2 regions of the Bradyrhizobium sp. JR4.1 genome follow, and region 1 is predicted to be linked to the other one. Evidence: predicted binding sites of a transcription regulator. Region 1 holds the regulator's gene; the other holds the start of a gene.
What was found. The regulator LexA, encoded in region 1, represses DNA repair genes until DNA is damaged. The targets are predictions, from matches to a motif close to TGTTCNNNNTGTGTTCNG.
Positions count from the first base shown of each region.

Region 2: ABIB90_RS01625 (DNA recombination protein RmuC) is a predicted target of LexA. The motif match lies at 2,684-2,701, and genes of this name have one in related genera.

Region 1 covers NZ_JBEPRY010000003.1:9,242-13,389, reverse strand. Annotated here, with positions in the region: gene ABIB90_RS08520 (molybdopterin molybdotransferase MoeA) at 167-1,378, shown strand; gene lexA (transcriptional repressor LexA) at 1,555-2,256, shown strand; gene ABIB90_RS08510 (hypothetical protein) at 2,709-3,143, shown strand; partial or broken gene ABIB90_RS08505 (ComEC/Rec2 family competence protein) at 3,283-4,148, opposite strand, start outside.
Region 2 covers NZ_JBEPRY010000001.1:313,277-317,424, reverse strand. Annotated here, with positions in the region: gene ABIB90_RS01635 (AmpG family muropeptide MFS transporter) at 1-948, opposite strand, end outside; gene ABIB90_RS01630 (GIY-YIG nuclease family protein) at 1,062-1,364, opposite strand; gene ABIB90_RS01625 (DNA recombination protein RmuC) at 1,453-2,652, opposite strand; gene def (peptide deformylase) at 2,824-3,348, shown strand; gene fmt (methionyl-tRNA formyltransferase) at 3,556-4,148, shown strand, end outside.

The DNA of each region.
Region 1 (4,148 bases):
TGTCAGGTTCTTCGGATCATGCCGCGACGCGCTTGATCCTGCCTTCCGGAACAATGTGAAGCGGCGGGATGACTGTGCCCGCTCAGCCGTTTTTGCCTCTGCGCCCGCGCTCGGCTAGAAGACGTGCGGAACATTCGCCCGAACGTGCCGAGCAGGAGTTTTCGCCGTGGCCTTGATGCCGGTTTCCGACGCGCTTGCCGCGGTGCTGGCGGGTGCAGAGCCGCTGCCGGAAGAAATGATCTCCCTCGACGAGGCCTACCATCGCGTGCTCGCGCGTGACGTCGCGGCGCGGCGCACGCAGCCGCCGCAGGCGATGTCGGCGATGGACGGCTACGCGGTGCGCGCGGCCGATGCCGCGACGATCGATTCGGAGCTGACCGTCATCGGCGAAGTCGCGGCGGGCCGACCGTTCGCCGGGACGATCGGCGCCGGCGAGGCCGTACGGATCTTCACCGGCGCGGTCGTTCCCGGTGGCGCGGACGCCGTCGTGATCCAGGAGGACACGGTCGCCGCCGGCCAGCGGATCACGATCAAGGAAGCCGCGATCGCCGGACGGCACATCCGCCCCGCCGGCGTCGATTTCCGCGAGGGCGACGTGCTCCTGCGCAAGGGAAGTCGTCTCACCGAGCGCGACCTCGCGCTCGCCGCCGGAATGAATTATCCGCACCTTGCCGTTTTCAGGCGTCCGAAGGTCGCGATTCTCGCCACCGGCGACGAGCTGGTGATGCCGGGCACCACGCCCGGCCACGGCCAGATCGTCTATTCCAACGGTTACGCCCTGCACGCGCTCGCCCGCAGCGAGGGCGCCGAGACCATCGACCTCGGTATTGCCGCCGACACGCTGGAGGCGACCACCGCGGGCATCCGCCGCGCCCGTGAGAGCGGCGCCGACATCCTGATCACGACCGGCGGCGCATCAGTCGGCGACCACGATCTGGTCCAGCAGGCACTGAGGGACGAAGGCATCGCGATGGCGTTCTGGAAGATCGCGATGCGGCCAGGCAAGCCGATGATGCATGGGCGCCTCGGCGCAATGGGTGTGATCGGCCTGCCGGGCAATCCCGTATCGTCCTACGTGTGCGCTTTCCTGTTCATGGTGCCGCTGATTCGCGCCCTGTCGGGCCGTTCAGTGATTCACCATCGCCGCGAACGCGCCGTGCTCGGCCGCGGCGTCGGCGCCAACGACCAGCGCGAGGACTATCTGCGCGCGCATCTGGAGGAGCGTGACGATGGCACACGCGTCGTTCTTCCCGTCAACCATCAGGACTCTTCGCTGCTTGCGAATCTCGCTGCAGCACAGGTACTTCTCGTGCGCGCACCATTCGCGCCGAAGGCCGAAGCCGGCACAGCTTGCGAAGTGTTGCGGCTCCCCGTCTGAGCACCCCCGCAACGCGCGTTCCGCGGAGTTTGCTCTGTTCACGGTAAATTAAGCAGTTGCGGAACATGTATCGAACATATAGTGTCCGTTCATGATTTGTTTCGAGCATGTAGCGGCTTATTGCCGAATTCTGCGTCTCGGAATCGGACGACATCAACCGGGGGACTTTGGTCGAGATGTTAACGCGCAAACAATACGAGCTTCTGCGGTTCATCAGTGAACGTCTGAAGGAAAGCGGCGTGCCGCCCTCCTTCGACGAGATGAAGGATGCGCTCGATCTGCGCTCGAAGTCGGGCATCCATCGCCTGATCACGGCGCTCGAGGAGCGTGGCTTCATCCGACGCCTGCCCAACCGCGCCCGTGCGATTGAAGTCATCAAGCTGCCGGAGCTCCAGGCAGCCGCCGGCAGCCGCCGCGGCTTCACCCCGAGCGTCATCGAGGGCAATCTCGGCAAGGTGCGTGCGGGCTCCAGCCTGCCCGCGGACGAGGGCGAACGCCCCGTGGCGGTACCGGTGATGGGCCGCATCGCGGCCGGCACGCCGATCGAGGCGTTGCAGACACGCAGCCACACCATCAGCGTACCGCCCGACATGCTCGGCTCGGGCGAACATTACGCGCTGGAAGTGCGCGGTGATTCCATGGTTGATGCCGGCATCCTTGACGGCGACATGGCGCTGATTCAGCGCAACGAGAGCGCCGATACCGGCGACATCGTGGTGGCGCTGATCGACGACGAGGAAGCGACGCTGAAGCGCTTCCGCCGTCGCGGCGCCTCGATCGCGCTCGAGCCCGCCAACGCTGCATATGAGGTCCGCATCCTGCCGCCCAATCGGGTGAAGATTCAGGGCAAGCTGATCGGGCTTTACCGGAAGTACTGATACCGGACGTACTTGATACCTGGAGAAGTTGGCGCCTCGCGCGCTTCCGATCGGCATCGCCGGTCAGAGATTGGAGCGGATCATCGTCCGCTCCGGCTGGATAGTCTTTCTGGTTCTGCACAGACTATCCGGCCCCTCCTCCGGCGCTGGCTCCTCGCGACGCCCACGAAGCAGCACCGAAACAGCACCGCTTCGCGGCTCGGGTGTGCGAGGAAACAGCGACCAGCGATCGAGGTCGTTGCACCAGCCGGCAAGATTCGCGCATGCGCCTCCCGAATGCATCGCAACTCGCTTTGTTCCTATTGAATTCGGGAAAGATAATGTGATCGCGGCTTGCGGAAACCAGCCGCAGATTTGCCCACAACCGAGCAGAGCTTTCGTGCTTCAACTCTGATAGAGGCCTGCGCCTCGATAAGAGACGCGGGTTGCTATCCCAGCATGAGGAGCACCCGATGTGTGACTACAGCCTGCATGCCGTCGCGTCGCGCCCCGCCGAAGTCGGCGAGACGATCGTCTCGACAAATTTCCGCGGCACCTCGACGCGCGGCTTCGCCTCCGCAGCCGATCCGTCTGTTGCCGTCTGCCTGCTGCCGGGAACGGAGCTCGCCTTCGCAGACGACGTCCGCTACGACAATCGCTGGATCTGGACGCGGACCATCAATTCCCGCGTGGGCAAGTTCGGCAAGATCGATCCGCACGTTCCCGACCGCCATCATGACGCGATCGAATTCCCCGACGGCAAATTTGTGCTGGTGACGCAGCTCGTCGAAGGCCAGCGCGCGACCGTGCTGCAACTGCCTGTGACCCAGTCGGTCATCGAGCGCGAGCACAAGGCGCAGATCATCGCCGACAGGCAGCCGACCGTCACGCACCTGCCGATCGGCTGAAACAGCCGCCCTCCGGCTACGAGGTCGGAGGTCAGGATTGAATTGCCATCGCCGGCGCCGTGGCCGGCGAGATGGTGTGGTTTGCGCCAGCGAATCCGAGCGGACGCACCGACCCGCTGCGTTGCTCCGCACCATCAGATCAATCGTCGGCCTGCAAGTCGGTCTCCGCCGGCGTTGCGTCCTTGATGCGGGGCGCGGTCGCCTTCGGCGCAAGGCTGCCGTCGAAATCACCCTCGCCGGCGCCGGCCGGCAACCAGGGGCGGCTCGTGCCTCTCGCCCTCACCGCCTGAACCACAAATCCGTCACCACGCTGCGTCAGCGCCAGTGCGCTCTGGCTGGCGAGCCGCTGCCGATCGACCACCATCGCCGCGCAATCGGGCGGCGCGGGACGCGTCGTCACCACCAGCGCGGCCCGACTGCAATCGTCGGCGAGAGCGTCGACCCGCAGTGCCAGCGCGACCAGCCTCCCGTCGATCAGTGGCGTCACGCAGCCGGATTCGTCACAGGACACGCCATCAGCCAGCGAGGCTCTGCCGGCATCGCGCGGATCGGCGTCGGCAGCGAGCCATTCCTTGAGCAGAAAGCTGTCCTTGCTGGTCCTGATCAGGTGCAGATATCCGTCCTTGCCCCGCACCGCGACGCTCGCGCCATCCCCGGCGATCAGGATGTCGGGCTGCCGCGCCGACAGTCCCCAGAGGATCGCTGCCAGCAGCACCAGGGCGCCGGACCAGCGCAGCGGCGTCCGCAACAAGCCCAGCACGATGATTCCCAGGCTCGCCGCGATCAGCGGCCCGATCCCGAACGCCGCGATGCGGCCGACGGCACCCGGCAATGCTGCGACCCAGCGCGAGACCGCGACCATCCAGTCGATGCCGATCCCCATCAGCCACCAGAACACGCTGTCCAGCCCGAACGGTGCAGCAAGCAGCCCCAACAGCCCCGCCGGCATCACCAGCGCCGAGACCACCGGCATCGCGCCGAGATTGGCGAGCACGCCGAACGGCG
Region 2 (4,148 bases), on a different contig from region 1:
GCCGGCAAAGCCGCCGATCAGCGTCGCAGCGAGGCCCACACCTTTCACGATCGCGGCATAGTCGTTGCGGGAGAAGCCGAGGTCGATCACGAACGGCGCGGTCATCGTGCCGGAGAAGGCGTCGGTGAACTTGAACAGCACGACGAAGGCGAGTGCCGCAAGCGCGTCCTTGCGCGTCAGGAATTCCGAGAAGGCGCCGATCGCGGCGTGCAGCACGCGCGCGAACGCGGTTTGCGTCTGCGTCGCGGCTTCCGCCCGCACCGACTGCTCGGGTTCGGTCGCGATCAGCGCCGTGATCGTCCCGATCAGCACCATCGCCGCCATCACCACATAACCCCACATCCAGGCGGACGTGCGGGTGATGCCGGTGCTCTCGAAGCCCGACACAATGAACAGCGCGCCGGCGGTCGAGACCAGCATGCCGATGCGATAGGCCGCGACATAGGATGCCATGCCGGCGGCCTGCTCGCTTTCCGGCAGGCTCTCGACGCGGAAGGCATCGACCACGATGTCCTGCGTCGACGAGGCCGTCGCCACCAGCAATGCGCCGAGCGCGACATAGAACGGCGAGCGCGCGGGATCGGTCAGCGCCAGCAGCAGGATCGCGACGATCAGCAGCAATTGCGAGAACAGCAGCCAGCCGCGGCGCCGCCCGAACGCGCGCGTGAACAGCGGCACATGCATCGCATCGACCAGCGGCGCCCACAGGAATTTCAGCGTGTAGGGCGTGCCGACCAGCGCAAACAGCCCGATGGTCTTGAGATCGACGCCGGATTCCCGCATCCACACCAGCAGCGTCGAGCCCGACAACGCCAGCGGCAGCCCGGACGAGAAGCCGAGGAACAGCACGATCAGCACCCGCGGTTGCAGGTAAACGGCAAGGCTGTCACGCCAGGAGGTGGGGGTCGTATCGGGCGTGGCGGGGGAGGTCGCGTCGGGTGCGGTCATGGGTGGGTGTTAGCAGATTCTGGCCGCCACAAGTGAGGTGTCGCTCCTGCCGGCCAAAGAGGAGGTGTCGTCGCCCGGCTTGACCCGGCGACCCAGTATTCCAGAGGCCGGCATTATGGGGGGCCAGCAATCCCCGAATAGAGATCGTTCCAATCCGGATTGTCTTTCTCGATCAACGCGATCTTCCAATCGCGCTTCCACTTCTTCAGCCGCTTCTCCCGTTCGATCGCATTCTCGGGGTCGTCGAACTGCTCGAAGTAAACGAGCTTCACGACATCGTAGTCTTTCGTGAAGCTCTCGATCAGTTTCAACTTGTGCTCTGCCACCCGGCGGATGAGATCGTTCGTTACGCCAATATAAAGCGTGCCACCCATCTTGCTGGCGAGAATGTAGACGTAGTAGCAGCGAGCGCCCATCTGCCGCCTCTGGGATACTGGGTCGGCCGGTCAAGCCGGGCGACGACAGCGAGATTGAGGCGGCAGGTTACCGCATCTCAGCGTAGAATCACTCCCCAGCCTGGAGCTTCCTCGGGAACAGTTCGGCAGCGCCGGTGGCCACGAGATGCGGGGCTTCGGGCGCATCGGTCTTGCTGAAATCGAGCTCTTCGATGCGCCCGGCGCGCTTCTCGATCTTGTCGGCGGAGATCAGGATCTGGCGGACGTCTTCGTTGGCGTCGGCAAAGTGTTTCTGCAATTTCAGCACGCGCTCGCGCAGGCGGCCGAGATCGTCGCCGAGCTTGATCACCTCGGTCTGGATCTGGTCGGCGGCATCGCGCATGCGCGCGTCCTTCATGATCTGCTGCATCACCTGGATCGCGAGCATCAAGAGCGACGGCGACACCAGCACGACGCGGGCGCGATACGCCTTCTGGATCACGTCGTCGAAACCGTCGTGAATTTCGGCGTAGACCGATTCCGACGGCACGAACATCAGCGCCATTTCCTGGGTCTCGCCGGCGACGAGATATTTTTCGGCGATGTCGCTGACGTGCTTCATCACGTCGCCGCGCAGCCGCTGCGTGGCGATCCGCTTTTCCTCATCGGTGCGCGCATCATGCAGCGCGGTCATCGCTTCCAGCGGAAATTTCGCGTCGATGCAGAGCGGCCGCTGGTCGGGCAGGAACACGACGCAGTCCGGACGCTTGCCGGTCGAGAGCGTGAACTGGAACTCGTAGGCGCCCTTCGGCAGACCGTCCTGGACGATCGCCTCCATTCGCGCCTGACCGAAGGCGCCGCGCGACTGCTTGTTGGCGAGCACGTCGCGCAGGGTCGTCACCTGCGTGGTGAGGTCGGTGAGGTTCTTGTGCGCGCTGTCGATGATGCCGAGCCGCTCGTGCAGCGCGCGCAGGCTCTCCATGGTGTTGCGGGTGGTGTGCTCCATGGATTGACCGACCCGGTGGGTCACCGAATCCAGCCGCTCGTTGACCGCGCGTGCCATGTCTGCCTGGCGGCCGGCCAGCGTCTGGGTCATGGCATCGACCCGCCCCGAAGCCTCGCTCTGGGCATGCAGCATCTGGCTGATGCGCTCCTCGAGTTCGTCGGCGCGGATCGCGTTGGCCATCGCGAGTTCCGCGCCGCGCCGCCCCGAGCGTGCAATCACCACGGCGATGACCGCCAGCAGGATGAGGACCAGCGCGCCGAAGCCGATCAGCGCGTCCACCGTGCGCACCGGCCAGTCGCCAGCCGTGAAAATGATCTCGTTCATGCCTGCCCTTCTAGCCGATTCGCACTGTGGCACGAACGAATAGCGAACATTTCGAGGTAATGCCCTGCTAATTTTGGTGGTTAACGAAACCTGAAGTTTTATGGTTAGGGGAGGGTTAACGGGGTTCCTGGCCGCATTGACCGCGTCCGGCGCCCGGCTTAAATCGCGGCCATGGCCCTCAGAGAAATCATCATCCTGCCCGACAAGCAGCTGCGTCTGGTCTCCAAGCCGATCGAGAAGGTCACGCCGGAGATCCGCAAGCTTGCCGACGACATGTTCGAGACCATGTACGACGCGCCCGGCATCGGGCTCGCGGCGATCCAGATCGCGCAGCCGTTGCGGCTGATCACCATGGACCTCGCCAAGCCCGACCAGGACGGCGAGACCAAGCCCGAGCCGCGCGTCTTCATCAATCCGGAAATCATCGCCTCCTCCGAGGACCTGTCGGTCTACGAGGAAGGCTGCCTGTCGATCCCCGAATATTACGAGGAGGTCGAGCGTCCCGCGAAGGTGCGGGTGCGCTACATCGATCTGGACGGCAAGGTGCATGAGGAGGACGCCGAAGGCCTCTACGCCACCTGCATCCAGCACGAGATCGACCATCTCAATGGCGTGCTGTTCGTCGACTATCTGTCAAAGCTCAAGCGCGACCGCGTGCTGAAGAAATTCGAGAAAGCCGCCAAGCGCGGCGAGTGAGTAAGGTTTAGTGCTGCCTCACACTCCCCTGCGCTCCCTCCCCCCTTGTGGGGGAGGGCGGGGGAGAGGGATAGCCCAGACGGAAGTCTCTCCGTCATCTGAATCAGGTGCGTGCCGCGAAACCTCAAACCGAGAGAGCGCGTCGTGTGGCACCCCTCTCCCTAACCCTCCCCCACAAGGGGGGAGGGAACGTACCGAGTTCTTGTCATGCCACTCCGCCTGATCTTCATGGGCACGCCCGATTTCTCCGTGCCGACGCTGCTCGAGCTCGTCGCGCATGGCCACGAGATCGCGGCCGTGTATACGCGCGCGCCGAAGCCCGGCGGCCGGCGCGGCCTGCAATTGCAGCCGACCCCGGTGGAAGAGGCCGCGCGAAAGCTCGGCGTGCCCGTGCTGACGCCGAAGACTTTGAAAACGCCGGAGGCGCTGGAAGAATTTCGCGCCTTCGACGCCGATGCGGCCGTCGTCGTCGCCTACGGCATGATCCTGCCGCAGGCGATCCTCGATGCGCCAAAGCTCGGCTGCTACAATCTGCACGCTTCGCTGCTGCCGCGCTGGCGCGGTGCCGCTCCCATCAACCGCGCGATCATGGCCGGCGATGCCGAGAGCGGCGTGATGGTGATGAAGATGGATGTTGGCCTCGACACCGGCGACGTCGCCATGGCGGAACGGCTCGCGATCACGGACAATATGACCGCGCTCGATCTGCACGATCGTCTGGCCCGGCTCGGTGCCGATCTGATGGTGCGCGCCATGGCCGCGCTCGACCGCGGCGGACTTCAGCTCAAGCAGCAGAGCGA